4 regions of the Photobacterium sanguinicancri genome follow, and region 1 is predicted to be linked to each of the others. Evidence: riboswitches for the same ligand, from Rfam matches in the RefSeq annotation. Region 1 holds a riboswitch; each other region holds the start of a gene.
What was found. A riboswitch is a leader RNA that binds a small molecule or an ion and turns the genes downstream of it on or off. The one in region 1 is predicted to bind thiamine pyrophosphate.
Positions count from the first base shown of each region.

Region 2: another riboswitch for thiamine pyrophosphate. It lies ahead of thiD (bifunctional hydroxymethylpyrimidine kinase/phosphomethylpyrimidine kinase); the one in region 1 lies ahead of thiB (thiamine ABC transporter substrate binding subunit).
Region 3: another riboswitch for thiamine pyrophosphate. It lies ahead of thiC (phosphomethylpyrimidine synthase ThiC); the one in region 1 lies ahead of thiB (thiamine ABC transporter substrate binding subunit).
Region 4: another riboswitch for thiamine pyrophosphate. It lies ahead of thiM (hydroxyethylthiazole kinase); the one in region 1 lies ahead of thiB (thiamine ABC transporter substrate binding subunit).

Region 1 covers NZ_AP024850.1:3,262,490-3,266,703, reverse strand. Annotated here, with positions in the region: gene thiP (thiamine/thiamine pyrophosphate ABC transporter permease ThiP) at 1-867, opposite strand, end outside; gene thiB (thiamine ABC transporter substrate binding subunit) at 881-1,879, opposite strand; TPP riboswitch at 1,979-2,097, opposite strand; gene OCU87_RS14960 (DUF547 domain-containing protein) at 2,154-2,957, opposite strand; gene leuD (3-isopropylmalate dehydratase small subunit) at 3,143-3,745, opposite strand; gene leuC (3-isopropylmalate dehydratase large subunit) at 3,763-4,214, opposite strand, start outside.
Region 2 covers NZ_AP024851.1:1,003,346-1,007,559, reverse strand. Annotated here, with positions in the region: partial or broken gene OCU87_RS21525 (ABC transporter permease) at 1-259, opposite strand, end outside; gene OCU87_RS21520 (ABC transporter ATP-binding protein) at 354-1,133, opposite strand; gene thiD (bifunctional hydroxymethylpyrimidine kinase/phosphomethylpyrimidine kinase) at 1,151-1,981, opposite strand; TPP riboswitch at 2,050-2,164, opposite strand; gene OCU87_RS21510 (PhnA domain-containing protein) at 2,443-3,018, opposite strand; gene OCU87_RS21505 (hypothetical protein) at 3,256-3,723, shown strand; gene OCU87_RS21500 (S1 family peptidase) at 3,945-4,214, shown strand, end outside.
Region 3 covers NZ_AP024850.1:3,624,523-3,628,736, reverse strand. Annotated here, with positions in the region: rRNA gene OCU87_RS16715 (23S ribosomal RNA) at 1-199, shown strand, start outside; rRNA gene rrf (5S ribosomal RNA) at 323-438, shown strand; tRNA gene OCU87_RS16705 (tRNA-Asp) at 505-581, shown strand; tRNA gene OCU87_RS16700 (tRNA-Trp) at 619-695, shown strand; fluoride riboswitch at 835-898, shown strand; gene OCU87_RS16695 (voltage-gated chloride channel family protein) at 982-2,352, shown strand; TPP riboswitch at 2,454-2,551, shown strand; gene thiC (phosphomethylpyrimidine synthase ThiC) at 2,687-4,214, shown strand, end outside.
Region 4 covers NZ_AP024851.1:1,430,309-1,434,522, reverse strand. Annotated here, with positions in the region: gene OCU87_RS23340 (hypothetical protein) at 1-107, shown strand, start outside; gene OCU87_RS23335 (hypothetical protein) at 471-941, shown strand; TPP riboswitch at 1,195-1,294, shown strand; gene thiM (hydroxyethylthiazole kinase) at 1,440-2,225, shown strand; gene thiE (thiamine phosphate synthase) at 2,282-2,887, shown strand; gene OCU87_RS23320 (protein-disulfide reductase DsbD family protein) at 4,021-4,214, shown strand, end outside.

The sequences.
Region 1 (4,214 bases):
TAAGCCGTCCCAAAGTTTACTATGCCACCTATCTTGGTAGTTGTGAGGATCTTGATTCACTGTACCGCTAAGGGTGGCTAACGGTTTAGCAAAACGTTGTGATGCTAACACTAATGAGCAACACAGTAGCATTTGCCACAATGCCAATAAGGCTCCCGCTGCTAGGTCAAAGTCGTAACGTAGGGCTTGGTAAATCGCAAGCTCGATGGTGGTGGCTTTTGGTCCGCCACCGAGCGACATGATCACCGCAAAACTAGTGAAACACAGCATAAAGATTAAGCCGATCACGTGCGGTAATTGCTGCTGTAATCGAGGCCACGCCACTAAGCGAAATTTGTCCCACCCAGTAATACCTAAATGTGCGGCGAGCTGATGTTGCTCGTGAGGGATCCCTTCTAAACTTTGCAGTAACAAACGCACGGCAAGGGGGAGGTTTAAAAAGATGTGGGCCAGTAAGATCCCGCTTAAACCATAAATATTGAGCTGGATATCTACACCAATAGCGGCAAGCCATTGATTAATTAAGCCACTTTTACCGTATATCGACAGTAAACCAAACACCGCGACCAAGACGGGTAGTACCAGCGTCATGGCAAAGATACGCAGTAATAGAGCTCGTCCAATAAATTGGCGGCGAGAAAGTGCATAGGCGACGGGAATCGCGGGAACAACACTTAATAGGGTTGATAGGAATGCTTGGTAGAAACTAAACCCAGTAACGTGGCGTAAATAGGGGTCGTGCCATAAAGTGAGAGGTGATAATTCGTCGGCTTGGCCGAGTAGGGCGCTAATGGCTAATACCATTAACGCCAAGATGCACCCAGCAGCGGTAATGCCGGGTAGTAACGAGGTAAAGCGAGTGTTCAAACGAGATATGCCTTTATTGCGTTAACGCATGTTGCCATTCGCGGATCCAGCTACGGCGCTGTTTAGCAACCTCAGTAGCATCAAACTCCAGTGCTTTTTCAGGTACAGTTAATTGGTTGAAACCATCAGGAAGCGGCTGGGATGTCACTGGATACATCCAATTACCTGTTGCCATATTGGATTGGAAGCCATCACTAACAATGAAATCCATAAATTGATCGGCTAACTTGGGGTGTGGGCTATTTTTGAGCTTGGCGGCCACTTCTACTTGCATGTAATGCCCTTCACTGAAATCTGCGGCGATATATTGATTCTTCTGTTCAGCGATGATGTGGTAAGCCGGAGAGGTGGTGTATGACAACACCATATCAGCTTCGCCTTTGAGGAACATGCTATATGCTTCAGACCAGCCTTTGGTGACGGTCACTGTTTTCTTTGCCATTTGCTGCCATGCATTGGTGGATTGATCGCCATACACTGACTTCATCCATAGCATCAAACCTTGTCCAGGGGTGGAAGTACGAGGATCTTGGTAAAGGATCGATAGATCGTCACGTTCCACTAATTCTTTTAAGCTCTTTGGCGGGTTTTTCAGTTTAGTGCTGTCGTAAACAAACGCAAAGTAACCGTAATCGTAAGGTACGAAGGTGTTGTCATTCCAGCCATTAGGCAAGATAACCTTGCTGGTATCGACTTTGTGCTGCGCTAATAAACCGGTTTTTTTTGCTTCTTCGATAAGGTTGTTATCGAGTCCCAATAGAATATCGGCTTTGCTGTTTCGGCCTTCAAGGCGAACACGATTTAAAATTGAGACGCCATCATCTAGCGCGACTAAATTCAACGTACAGTCACACTCGGCTTCAAATGCTTTTTTAATCGCAGGACCGGGGCCCCAATCAGAGGCAAATGAGCCATAGGTGTACACAGTTAATGTTGCTTTTGCGTCTTGTTCGGCGGCAAATACACTGCTGGTCGCAAGCGTTAAAGTCAGTAGAGGTAGTAGTTTTTTCACAAAGCGCTCCTGATGCCGTTGCATCCTGCTGGCAATAAATCAAATGAGCGAGGGTTGAGAAAAAGGTGGCTTAAGGGAGTATCTGGCTAGATAAACAGTACTTAGCGACTTCTCAATTCCTACGCCAGTATTAGCTGGTTCAGGTTCTGTGGGTTCTGCGTGTGCAATCTCAGCTGAAGAAAGCGTAAGCCTTCTTGTTAGCTCCCCAATGAGAACGTCGTCATTGTAATGGTGCAAGCGTGGTGTTGCTAGGGGACGGGGACAATGATTGGCATTATTTTGCCTCGTTCAGTGCCCAGTCGTAATCATAATCGATATTTTTCAGTGTCACTGGAGTGGTGCGGTATTGATTCAGGTGTCGCTGGAGCTGCGCCGTATTGCCGAAGTCAGCTTGATACCAATCGTATATAGACGACAGTTGGGTCTTGTTATTCGTGCTGATAACGCCTTTTTTACTATTGATGAATTGCTTGGCGGCGAGATCAAGTAAGTGGTCACTATTGCTGGCAGTGAAGGCATGTACTTGTAGATTAGGGCAACCTAGGCTAGCGCAGTTCACCGCATAATGAATACGGTTGTCTTGCCAAATCGGACGTAAGATTCGGTGCTCAATATCATTTAAAGTGAGCTTTTTGCCGTTCACGGTCACGACGTCATCATCCCACGGCCCAAAGCTAAACAACCCACCGATCTTCGTTATCGACTTGATTGGGTAATTATCAACAATGAGTTGTACTGTGAGAGCATTGTAGAGGTTGACCCAATAGGCAAATTGCTCCGCCTTACGGTATTTTAAAGGATTGATTTTACTCATTTCGCGAACGTAGCGATCGAGCTGCCACTTTCCCTCTTGATCGACTTGGTTATAGCTAAATAGCGTTTGATCGCCCTGCTGCACTATGTGGCGGTTGAGCGTCTGTTGCCATAATTGATGGTTGATTGGCATGCTGTTGGCTTCATTACTGCTTTGCCAATATGACCATAAATCCGCTTTGGGAGCTGCGAACACAGTGCTACTGACGAGAAAAATGAATGCCGCAAAAACAAGATGAAAGGTAAGTAAAAGACGAGACTGCATAATCAACCTTTTTAATCAGTAATAACCTAACAACTATAGACCGAGGTGACGGGCTTTTTATTGCAGGTTTTACAATCGGTTGAATGAGAGTGTTGGGTAAAGCGTTAAATAGAACAACACCCCACTAACGCAGGGTGTTGTGACACTGATGTAATTGAGTCAGTAAATACTAACAAACGTAATATTTACTTTAAAAATTCAGGAATATTATCTTCGTAAGCCGCAATTTTATCTTCATGTTGCAGCGTTAGCCCGATGTTATCTAAGCCGTTCAATAAGCAGTGACGGCGGAACTCATCAATCTCGAAATGGTATTGTTTGTTGTTAGCAATCACTAACATCTTTTCCAAATCAACGTTGATCTCTGCGCCTTCGGTACTTTCAACAAATTGAAAAATCTCATCAACTTCGTGCTCGGTTAAGCGTACTGGAACCATTTGATTGTTTATGGAGTTACCGTAAAAAATGTCGGCAAAGCTTGGCGCGATCATCACTTGAATACCGTAATCTGCTAGCGCCCAAGGTGCATGTTCACGCGAAGAGCCGCAACCGAAGTTCTCACGTGCAAGTAAAATACTTGCACCTTGGTAGCGAGGCGCATTCATCACAAACTCAGGGTTCGCTTGCTTACCTGCATCATCAAGAAAACGCCAGTCATGGAACAAGTGTTTACCAAAGCCTGTGCGCGTCACTTTTTGTAGAAATTGCTTAGGAATGATTGCGTCGGTATCGATATTCGCGGTATCTAGCGGCACGACCAAGCCTGTATGTTGTTTAAAACCTGCCATTGTTATCTTCCTCTCGATTATGCCGTTGCGCTGTCTAAGTCGCGAATATCTACAAAATGGCCAGCACACGCTGCCGCCGCTGCCATTGCAGGGCTGACAAGGTGGGTACGGCCATCACGGCCTTGGCGACCTTCAAAGTTACGGTTGCTGGTGGAGGCGCAGCGCTCTTTTGGCCCTAGGCGGTCGTTGTTCATCGCTAGACACATCGAGCAGCCTGGTAGGCGCCATTCAAAGCCGGCATCGATGAAAATTTTATCCAACCCTTCTTGTTCTGCTTGGGCTTTGACTTGCTCAGATCCCGGAACAACGAGTGCTTGAACATTGGCGGCGACTTTGCGCCCTTTCGCGATAGCGGCGGCGGCGCGCATATCTTCAATGCGAGAATTGGTACAAGAGCCAATAAAGACTTTATCAATTGAAAAGTCCGACAGCGTCTTGCCCGCTTCTAGCCCCATATAGGCCAAGGCTT
Region 2 (4,214 bases), on a different replicon from region 1:
ATAACCAACGTCTTAGCGGATCAAACAATAGCATTTGCAATGCAAATATGAGCCCCATTGATAGCCCAAGTAACAGCCCTAATAAGACTTCAGATGCGGTGACTGATGCGTGATAAAACAACACGTCATAGCGCTGAAGCAGTTTGTAAAAAACAGCCAGAGGTGTCGGTAGAATAAAGCTGGGTAGTTCAAATACAACAACCGCTAATTGCCATAATCCCACGATGATAGCTGTGCTGATCATCAGACGAATCACAGGGTGTGATACCGCATTCGTCCACGATTTTGCTTGTCTGTTTTTTGGTCGCCCCGTTTTCTGCAAAGCCGCTTTTTGTAAAGCAATTTGAGGATGATTAACCATAATCTTGCTCCAAACGCGTGATAATACTTTGTTGGTGTTGTGCGAGTTCTGCGCTGTAATTACGCGGAGCCTGACCTTGTGGGGTAGGGAGCGAGACCATGGTCGCGGGTGAACCCGACATCAGCAATATTTGGTCACCAAGCCGTAACGCTTCTTGTGGATCATGGGTGATTAACAAGACGGTTTTATCTTTTAATAAGGTCGCGGCCAGCGTTTGTAATTTATGGCGTGTCACGGCATCTAACGCCGAAAAAGGCTCATCCATTAACACAATCGGCTTGTCTTGCAGTAGTGTGCGGGCAAGTGCAACGCGTTGGCGCATACCGCCTGATAAGCTTTCAGGGCGAGCATGGATATGATCGCCAAGGCCCACATGGTTAAGTAATTCACACGCCCGAACTTGGCTACTTTCTGCGGATTGTTCTGGGTTAAAGCGAGAGCTTAAACAAACATTCTCAAGTACCGATAACCAAGGCAACAGCAGGTCTTGCTGCGCCATGTATGCCACGCGATCATCTATGGGTTGCTGGTCAGATGCCGTTAATACGCCTTGCCAATCGGCTTGTTCATCCAGTAAGCCTGCCAATAAGCGTAATAACGATGTTTTACCGCAACCACTTTTACCTAAAATACAACTCCACTGGCCTTTTGGTAGCGTGAGGTTTAGCTGTGTAAAGAGCGGTTTATCACTGGTGTTATAGCGTAATTGACACTGAGTGAGTGTCACTGCGACACCTGCTTGTGTGGGTAATGGCTGAATTAGAGTTGTCATATCTGATCTCATACTTCTTATGCCGTTGGATCAAAATGACCAGCAAAGAAGTGATGAACTGGGCCGTGCCCCGATCCTATTTGTAGCGAATCAGCATGGGATATGGCGTGTGAAATGTAGCCTTTAGCGTGAGTAACTGCCGTGACTAAATCATGGTCTTGAGCAAGGTAAGAGGCAATTGCGGCTGAAAGCGTGCAGCCTGTACCATGAGTATTATTGGTTTGAATGCGCTGGGTGCTAAAACGATAAACATCATCGGCGGTGATGAGCAGATCGGTACTGGTCTCACTTTGCTCTAAATGTCCGCCTTTTAATAAGACGGTCTTTGTATTGAGCTGTCGCATTTCTTCGATTAACGCATCCATCTCAGCTTCGGTTTGAGGCACTGTACAGCCTAGCAATGCTGCAGCTTCAGGTAGGTTAGGGGTGATAACATCGGCAAGGGGGAGTAGGGTTTCTTTCAGCGTAGAAATAGCATCTTGCTGTAATAATAAATCACCGCTAGTGGCGACCATGACAGGGTCAATAACTAGGTGTTTCGGCTGATATTGTTGAAGTTTTTTGGCCACCATTGCGATGATCTTAGTATCGCTTAACATGCCGATTTTGACTGCTTTTACATCTAAATCAGAAAAGACAGCATCAAGTTGTTGTTCAACAAATTCAGGTGGTATGGCAAATATACCGCTGACACCTAGGGTATTTTGAGCGGTTAGCGCAGTGATAACAGAACAAGCATAACCACCTGTGGCAGAAATTGCTTTTATATCAGCTTGAATACCGGCACCACCGCCACTGTCTGAGCCTGCGATGGTTAAAGTAATTGGTGTTTTAGATGGCGTTACCATAATTTATCCCTAAAAATTGATATAGGGATAACAGGTGCCTGTAGAGCGATCTTGAGTGATCGAAATAGGGGACACAGCTGTTAGTTCCCTACGTCAGTGTTAACTGGATCAGGTTCAACGGGTCCCGCATTTGATACTCATCGTATCTTGCAGTCTCAGCCTAAGGCCCCCCGACTAACTTTCAATAACATACTGAAAATATCAATATGTTTAGCATTTTGTATGGCTGGGATTATAACGTAATCGCACGGATCATCTACCCCTTACCCTAGATTAATTGGTATTAATCATGAGTAAAATAGAAAAAACATAGCAGAAGAGTACTGTGTTAATCAGTTTGAATGGTTGCTAACTGAGGCTTCGAAATCGAGAAGAGGTGATTTATTACTGTCAGTGGCTAGCGGAGAGCAGATAGCAAAAAGGCGCTAAATAAGCGCCTTTAAATAATGAATTCGTTTGAATTACATTTTTTTACAGTAAGCAGCGATAAGCACCATAGTCGTGCCTGCAGCTTTACCACTGATGTGAAGTGGGTTGTCATTCATACGAATGCCACGTACCGCAGTACCTTGTTTAACTACTAGGCTAGAACCTTTAACTGGAAGATCTTTGATCACAGTTACGTTATCGCCAGCTTGAAGCGGTGTACCGTTAACATCAACAGTTTGAATAGATTCTAGCTCTTCAAGAGCGATACCTTTTTCAGCCCATTCAACCATATCTTCTTCCATGTACATCATATCTTTAAGGTCTTGAGCCCAAGATTCTGATGTCGCAAGACGGTTAAGCATGCGGTAAGACACGATTTGAACAGCTGGAGTTTGGCTCCACATGCTGTCATTTAGACAACGCCAGTGGTTAGCTTCAACAGTATCTGCATCTTCGATTTGTCCACGACAAGTATCACAAACCATTACACAACAACCTGCAGTTTGATCCGGTGATGCTGGTACTTCATAAACACTTAGGTTGCTGTCTGAAGAACAAAGCTCACACTTAGATTCGCTGCGTTGTTTTAGAATATTTTCAATAGTCATTAGAAATTGTCCGTAGATTTTGTGAGGCCGTATTATGCCACCATTTAGTGAATTTGGAAGGCATATGGGCATATATCACACAATTATATTGTAGCGACATACGGTTTAGTAAAGCATAAATGGTTCAAAAGTAAAAAAATGCAGTTAATTGATGATGAACCTATCAAGAAACAGCATAATTAGCCGATATTTAGTAGCAAGCAACCAACATAATTAAAACATACAAAAAGGATGAACATGAAAAAGGCCATTGTACTTATCAGCTTAGTAGCCCTATTTGGCTGCACAGAAGAAGAAATCAAAGACACTCTATCAGGCAAAACTAAAGTATTTGCAGTCGAGAGCATAAATGTTGAAGGTGTTACTGGCTTAGATGATGGTACTTATGCGGTAACAGATAGCCATTTTGCGAATATTTTGCCAGATGTGTTTCCGAATGGAACAAAAAGTGATTTAGATAATTACGGCATTGGCACACATTCGTCATCATGCGCAAAAATTGATACCACTAACCCAGTGTGTTTCGAAGATGGGAAAAGCTGTACACCGACTGAAATGAAGCAATTGAACCTGAAAGTGTACAAGATTGACATTACTGATATTAAATCTGCTTACGAGAATGCTAAGTTTTTTCCAACGTTGGCAACAGAGTTAGGCATTCAGGGATTGAATCAAGTAAATATTGAGGCAGTTGCTTGCCCATAAACGTGTTTTCAATGTGTTGATTTTCACTAAAGATAACCGTACATACTGTGTACGGTTTTTTTTTGGCAAAGTTCGGCAAACATAACTATTAGTAATAACAGGTTGTAAAGTTTGTACTCTATTTAATGATTTATCTCGCAAAGCAGGTGGAATGATGATTAGAGCTTGTAACTAATATGATTAGATTCTGCTAATAAAAGGATGTTAGTAGTGAGAAAATCATGTTTCAAAAGACAATTTGTCTAGCTATCGGGCTAGGAATAGCTGGTGTTTCATTTCCTTCTTATGCACAAGAGTTTGAGGTTGCCCCTCGAATCATTGATGGCAGTGATACAAGCATTGCCGAAAACCCATGGATGGCATCACTTCGGTTAAGTGTGAGTAATGAGCACCCGATGTGCGGCGGAACCATCATTGATAGCCATTGGGTATTAACAGCGGCGCACTGCCTGGTACACGCGAGAACTGACGGTTCTGTTGAATCGGATTTT
Region 3 (4,214 bases), 360 kb from region 1:
ATAGCATTGCCCGGTAGCTACGTTCGGAATCGATAAGCGCTGAAAGCATCTAAGCGCGAAGCGAGCCTCAAGATGAGTCATCTCTAGACCTTTAAGGTCTCTAAAGGGTTGTCGAAGACTACGACGTTGATAGGCAGGGTGTGTAAGTGCTGCGAGGCATTGAGCTAACCTGTACTAATTGCCCGTGAGGCTTAACCATACAACACCCAAGGGGTTTTACGGACTCCATAAACGCTTGAATGCGTGTTAAGAACGATATTGTAACTAGTTAGATTTTCCCAGATTGTATCTTCCGCCAACGGCGTAAGATAAACCGAATTTGCTTGGCGACCATAGCATTATGGACCCACCTGATCCCATGCCGAACTCAGTAGTGAAACGTAATAGCGCCGATGGTAGTGTGGGGTCTCCCCATGTGAGAGTAGGTCATCGCCAGGCTTTAAATTTAGATAAGTGTATTGAACGACATTTATCGGATAGACAGGCAACTGTTTATCACCGTGTGGAGCGGTAGTTCAGTTGGTTAGAATACCGGCCTGTCACGCCGGGGGTCGCGGGTTCGAGTCCCGTCCGCTCCGCCACTTATTTAGACAGAGTTAAGTCTTTAAAATAACTAATAGGGGTGTAGCTCCAATTGGCAGAGCAGCGGATTCCAAATCCGCGTGTTGGGAGTTCGAATCTCTCCACCCCTGCCATCTTTAAGGCTCTAGCAGAAATGCTAGAGCCTTTTTCGTTTCTGTCGCCTCAAATTTTATTTTTATTATTATCTATTGATCTTGGTCTTGTTGTTGTTTGTATTTGAGAGTAGGATTTATTCGCTGAACGGCGATCGAGCCGATCACGGGTGATGGAGTTCCACCTTAACCGCTCATACTGAGATAATGACTCCTGCTATAGTTAGGATAGATCTATCTATGGTGGGGTAATTAACTATCATATTGTCTATCCTTAAAAATTCATTAAGAGATAAACAGAGATAGTATGGCTCACCCTCTAAGTGCAAATCCTAAAATATTTATCCAGATCATTCGCTGGACACTTCTGATTACTCCTGTTGCTATCCTTGTTGGTTCACTAAATGCGTTCTTTTTGTGGATATTAAGTACAGCGACAGCGACTCGTGTTGATAACCCTTGGTTGATTTATTTATTGCCCTTAGCGGGTATTGTGATTGTCTATTGCTATCGTAACTTGGGTAAAAACTCCGAAGGTGGCAATAACCTTATCATGGATGAAATTCACCAACCGGGTGCAGGGATCCCAACACGTATGGGCCCCTTGGTATTAATTACGACGGTTATTACACATTTATTTGGTGGTTCGGCGGGTCGAGAAGGTACGGCGGTGCAAATTGGTGGCGCAACCACACACTGGCTTGCTCGTCTCTTTAAGTTGAATGAAGCCGATACTCGGCTTATTTTGATTTCTGGTGTTGCGGCTGGCTTTGGTGCTGTTTTTGGTACTCCATTAACGGGGGCTATTTTTGCATTGGAAGTATTGGCAATTGGCCGACTGCGTTACGATGCCATCATCCCCGCCTTATTTGCTGCTATTCTTGCTGACTTTGTCTGCTCTGCATTAGGGGCTCACCACACTCACTACCGAATCGATTTTCTTCAAAATATCACCTTATTTGATCAGGTACTCAAGGTTGATCTTTGGTTAATGGTTAAAATTATTATTGGTTCAGTTGCGTTTGGCTTAGCTGGCTATTTGTTTGGTGAGTTGACCCATGCGTTTAAAGATATCTTTAAAGCGACCCTTAAGAACCCCTATGTGATCGTCGTAACGGGAGGCTTGATTGTGATTGGCCTAACCCAGTGGATTGGTAATTACGATTATATCGGCCTTGGTGTTTATAGCACTCGTGAAGGGGGCGTTAGTATTTTAAGCGCGTTTCAAGAAGGTGGCGCAGAATGGTATAGCTGGGCTTTGAAGTTGTTATTAACCGCAATTACTTTGGCCGCAGGTTATAAGGGTGGTGAAGTTACACCACTGTTCTTTGTGGGGGCTACGCTTGGTAACACCATGGCTTGGCTACTTGGGGCGCCCGTTGATTTATTTGCCGCGCTTGGCTTTTTAGCAGTTTTTGCTGCTGCGACCAATACACCACTGGCTTGTACCATTATGGGGGTTGAGTTGTTTGGTGCTGACCATATGCTGTATTTCGCAATAGCCTGTTATACCGCGTATTACTTTAGTGGTCATACTGGAATTTACTCTTCACAGCGTGTCGCTGTACCAAAACTTTTTGATGATGAAGGTGCTCCTAAAATCACTCATAAGCTGGGTGAATTGAGAGAGACGCATTCATCATTACTCAAAGCATTAGTGAAGAAATTTTCAAAATAATAGTTGGGGCTGCTTTTGCAGCCTTTCTTTTTTATGGTGCTTAGGCCAAATTTATTGGTTTCTTCCTTGCTGCGCTTTCTTCCCTTCCCTATACTCCTTGCTGAAACTTGTCGGAGTGCCATTTGGCTGAGACCGCATTGCGGGATCCGTAGAACCTGATCAGGCTAATACCTGCGAAGGGAACAAGAGAAAATCTTCTGTTTAACGGTACCTGTATTTCCTTTCATCACCGTTAAGCTGTCAGATGATGCTGCACACCCTACGTGTACGCCTCTTGTTTATGCACCAATCCGTCAAGCAAATATCCCAACCATGGAACCGTAAGGATTTTGCTATGTCGATTCGCAAACAAGCGAGACTGGAAGCTAAACAATTTATAGATTCACTTACCGCCCAACCATACCCGAACTCCCAGAAGGTATATATCGAAGGTAGTCGCCCTGATATCCAAGTACCGATGCGAGAAATTGCACTGGCCGATAGCTTAGTGGGCGGAACTAAAGATCAGCCTATCTTAGAACCGAATGAAGCGATCCGTGTGTACGATACTTCTGGCTTCTACACTGATCCCGAGCAAGATATCGATATCTATGCGGGATTGCCAAAAGTGCGAGAGGCTTGGATCGCTGAACGTAACGATACCAACCTGCTTGATGGCCTGAGTTCCATTTATTCTAAAGAGCGTCTTGCTGATGACACTCTAGATGACCTTCGCTTTGGTGAGCGAGCGCGTATTCGTCGTGCAAAAGAAGGGCAACGTGTTACTCAGCTGCATTATGCGCGCCAAGGTGTGATAACGCCTGAAATGGAATACATCGCGATTCGCGAGAATATGGGACGCGCTAAATACCGTGATGAAGTGTTGAATCATCAGCACCCCGGTATGAATTTTGGCGCTAATCTACCAGAAGAAATTTCAGCTGAGTTTGTTCGTAAAGAAATTGCTGAAGGTCGAGCAATCATCCCTGCCAATATTAATCACCCTGAATCAGAGCCAATGATCATTGGCCGTAACTTCTTAGTTAAAGTGAATGCCAATATCGGCAACTCTTCAGTGAGCTCTTCTATTGAAGAAGAAGTCGAGAAGTTAGTGTGGTCGACCCGTTGGGGCGGCGATACTGTGATGGATTTATCGACAGGGCGTAATATTCACGAAACACGCGAGTGGATCATTCGCAATAGCCCTGTCCCTATTGGCACAGTGCCGATGTACCAAGCGCTTGAAAAAGTGAATGGCATCGCCGAAAACCTCACTTGGGACGTTTTCCGCGATACGTTACTAGAACAAGCTGAGCAAGGGGTCGATTACTTTACTATTCATGCGGGTGTATTGCTGCGCTATGTGCCTATGACGGCAAAACGCGTGACTGGCATAGTGTCTCGCGGTGGTTCTATCATGGCGAAGTGGTGTCTGGCTCACCATGAAGAAAGTTTCTTGTACCTTCATTTCCGTGAGATCTGTGAAATTTGTGCCAAGTACGATATTTCACTCTCGTTAGGCGATGGCTTGCGTCCAGGCTCTGTGGCCGATGCGAACGATGAAGCACAATTTAGTGAGCTACGCACCCTAGGTGAGTTAACGAAAGTAGCTTGGGAATACGATGTACAGGTGATGATCGAAGGCCCGGGTCATGTCCCAATGCACATGATTAAAGAAAACATGGAAGAGCAACTTAAGCACTGCCATGAAGCCCCTTTCTATACATTAGGCCCGCTGACTACCGATATTGCCCCTGGTTACGATCACATTACCTCGGGTATTGGTGCTGCCATGATAGGTTGGTACGGCTGTGCCATGCTCTGTTACGTTACGCCTAAAGAGCACCTTGGCTTACCGAATAAAGAAGACGTTAAAGTTGGCC
Region 4 (4,214 bases), on a different replicon from region 1:
TAGTTGAACCAGAGATCAGACCAACCACGGCCCATAAAAGCCACAATCGCATGGGCTTATACTTGGTGATCTTTGTGGTTGGTGTTGTCGTGGGGCTGCTGTATTAGATCTTATGCCTGATCAGTAATCAAATTGGACTAAATCAAAGAAGGCCCTTTATTACTCCTTTGCTCATGATTGATTTCAGGCTTGGTTTGTTATCGAGCAAGAGGTAAACAGTTGACACCAAGCGGTAAAGACTCACACTGTGTTATAAAGTATCATTTTGAAGTGATAGCTAACTTTTTAAATGTAACAACCATATAGCGCAGGGTAGAGGTATGAATAACGTGGTGAACCACTGTAAAGTTTGTGTTCAGGCTGAGGCAAATTAAATGGCAAAGTTGTTGAAGATTTTGCTGACTCTTTGCGTGATAGGGCTCTTGATATTTAGCTATTTCGGCTACCAGACATATCGAGCATTAACCTATATGAGAAACGATATGGGTTGGTTATGGATAAACAGCCAACTGATTAGCCCTGATACCACCGCGATGCAGAGCGCGCGTACACCGCATACTAAACAGCTGGTATTTCGCCAAGTCGATGTGGATCGTCAATTGGTTATCTACCTGAACACCACTTATGACGGCGATTTTCTTTTTACCTTCATTAAGCAGACGCCATGCAGCGCTTTGTCGCCTTATCAAGGAATGCTGAGCGTGAACAATGAACCAAACCAACAGATCATGTTCGATTGTCATGAGCCGAACACGGTGGTTTATAGAATAGCGAAACGTAAGTTCAGTCAGCTGCACTTAACTACGCCTGATTTCGATTTTGATTTGGATCTTAAGCAGTGGAACCCTAAAGCACTCAAAAAAGATGACTTCATGCAGCACAATTATGAGTTTTTTCAAAAGCATACCACAGAAAAGATTTATCCATGGAATAGGGATTAGGTAGCGGATATTGAGCGCTTGAAATTAAGCAGAGAAAAGCCCCGTTTCATGTTATGAGTGAAGCGGGGCTTTTTTATTAGCTATCTCAATAGACATTGAAGTTCAGATTTTCGTGGATTATTTAAAGGAAGCTTGGGGTAGACTCGGGGCTGGCCCGGGACAGCACAGCGCTAGGGAACACTGAGTACTCAGCGAAGACTAAAACATGATTTAGTTTTATCTGTTGTTCTTTCAATGAGCTTGTTACTATTCGAAAAGATAGTCGGGGGGCCGAAAGGCTGAGATCGCATGTTGCGAGACCCGTAGAACCTGATTCAGTTAATACTGTCGTAGGGAACTATATGTCTAGCGAATGATGGTTTGATTTATATTTATCAACATCCTTGGCTCGGCTGGACCAAGATATGCCAATCCAGCCCCAGCATTCATATCAGTTTCTTCCCTCAGGTTCTTCCTATCCGTTACCGCAATTGATAATGGCAATCGCTGAGGGAAAACATGAACACACAAACCATCATTAACGCTCTGCATGCAGTCCGTGAGCAGAAACCACTGGTTGTGAACCTGACCAACTATGTCGTAATGAACAATACTGCCAATGCGCTACTGGCCATTGGTGCTTCGCCGATCATGGCACATTCTCGTGAAGAAATGGCGGAAATGATGTCTTTTGCTGGTGCTTTGGTCATTAATATCGGCACATTGGACAGCGAATGGGTGCCACGTATGGTGTTCGCTGTCGAGCAGGCAAATATTCATAATAAAACGATAGTGCTTGATCCTGTTGGCTGTGGTGCTAGCCGCTTACGAACAGACACCTCCCGCCAGCTTGCCAAAGCAGCTAATAAGTTGATTATTCGAGGCAATGCTTCTGAAATCATTTCCTTGGCAGGTGAAAAAGGGCAAAACAAAGGCGTTGATGCGCTTGATAGCACGGAAGCGGCAGTGGATGCGGCGCGTTTCCTGAGCCGAGAATATCAATGCAATGTTGTTATTTCAGGTGAGATTGATTTTGTTGTCACCAATGAAGGACAGAGCCAGCTACGTAATGGTCATGCCATGATGCCTTATGTAACAGGGATGGGGTGTACTCTCAGTGCACTGACTGGTGCTTTTGCGGCTATCGGAGAAGAGACGGGATTAGCAGCCGCGGCGATACTTGGCGTAGCGGGCGAAATCGCAGCCGAACAGTCGAAAGGCCCAGGTAGCTTGCAGTGTAATTTGCTCGATACCCTGTATCAGCTTGATGAAGAAACGTTAATCCAGCGTCTGAAGCTGGCTTAGTTTGGCAGGCCTAGTTTGGGAGGCTTAGTTTTGGAGGCTTAGTTTTGGAGGAAATAATGCGTTCGTGTCGTTTATATCTGGTGACTGATGATCTGCAAGATCTTGAAACCATGAAAACGGTGGTCAAAGAAGCCGTCATTGGCGGTGTGACTATGGTACAGGTTCGAGAAAAGCATGGTGATGTACGTACTTTTATTGAAAGAGCCTTAGCCGTTAAAACGATTTTGCAGGACACTGGGGTTCCACTAATTATTAATGATCGTGTCGATGTGGCCTTGGCTGTAGATGCCGACGGTGTACATCTGGGCCAGTCAGATATGCCAGCTAACATCGCACGCCAGCTGATTGGTAAAGACAAGATACTGGGACTGTCGGTTGAAAATGAACAGCAACTGGTTGAAGCCAAACATTTACCTATCGATTACATCGGGCTGAGCGCAATCTTTGCGACCCCGACGAAAACCAATATACAAAAAGAGTGGGGCATTGACGGGCTGGCGAATGCCGTCGCGCAAAGCTCCTTACCTATAGTGGCAATCGGCGGGATTAATGCATCAAACCTTGATGCGGTTATAGCGACAGGCGTCGACAGTATTGCACTGGTTTCGGCAATTTGTCATGCCGAATGCCCGAGAACAGCAGTACGCAACTTGATTGGATAAGCTAATACCCGCAGATTTTTTGAAAAAGTTTGTGGGTATAAAACTAATGTAATTTGGTTATCGAAATCTAGGGCGGCAGTGTTTCCAAGTGTTGCCCATTAAATTCCGTAATCCGTCTCGAAAATTGCGGCAGAGATCATGAGAATACTTCATTCTAGATTTTTAATTCGGCGCGAATTTACCTCATTTATCACAGATATTTAAATGGAACGTGCTAACCGTAATCGAGATAGGCTGGAAGTGAGGAGGCTTGTTTTGATGCTAATACGTTTCGGGAGTAATCGTTTTAACTTGTTTATGGACAGAAGTGAGTTTCGGAAAAGCAAGCATTAGCAAATCATAAATTGGCGCAGGTATGGTAAGTCATTAAACTCGTATCCAAAACTACTGGGCGGATCAACCCAACCGAAATTAAATACGCGGCTTGCGCAAAAGTTGACCGAAAAGTGTAGATACTAGTCATTGCCATGGAGATTATTAACTTACTCATTTTAATTTATCCAGTTTTTTGAATAAGCTTTCTGCGACATTCAATCGCTTTAAGTCATGAAATTTATCGGCCCAGCGAAAAAATTGAACTTTATTATTTTAGTTCAGTCATATTGCTACGTTTACCATCACATAGACATCTGTAGTTTAGATATGCTCTCAAGTCGAAACACACATAAACTAACTCGTAACGCACTATTATTAGTGGGTTGGGTTATCTGTTTCTGTCTCGCCAGTAATATGAGTTTTATCCAAGGTTGTAAAGTAAACTATGGCAATAGTGATTCTGCGATTTCTACTGTTCTGCAGGCAAACAATATTGGTGATGGTAGCGGCTTTATTGATGGTGCATCTCAATCTCAATCTCAATCTAAAGACGGCCAATCTGTCCATAAATGTGACTTATCAGAACACCTGATAAATTTTGATCACCACCAAGTCAATGATCAAGCTATATTCACGTACTTCATACTCGTTGTAGTCGTATTGTGGCTGCTAAGTACTGTCCCGTATTTCCCTCCATTCACTGAGCCAATCCTTCACAAGGGTAGGCGGATCCATCTCAAGGTTTGTGTCTTTAAAGAATGAGAATAAGAGCGTTTAACTAACACTCATATTATTCATTTTTTAAGGAAAAATTAGACATGCCTAAAAGCAAAATGTCATTGCACTTTGTTGTGCTTTGGCTATTCGTTGCGCTGTGTTCAACATTCACTGTGAACGCAAGTGCAAGCGAATCGATGACTCCTGTTACAACGGGTTGGATGCAAGACAAGTTACATCCGTATGTAGAAACGCGCTTTGTCATGACTGGACAAGTTAATGAAAAAGACAAAAC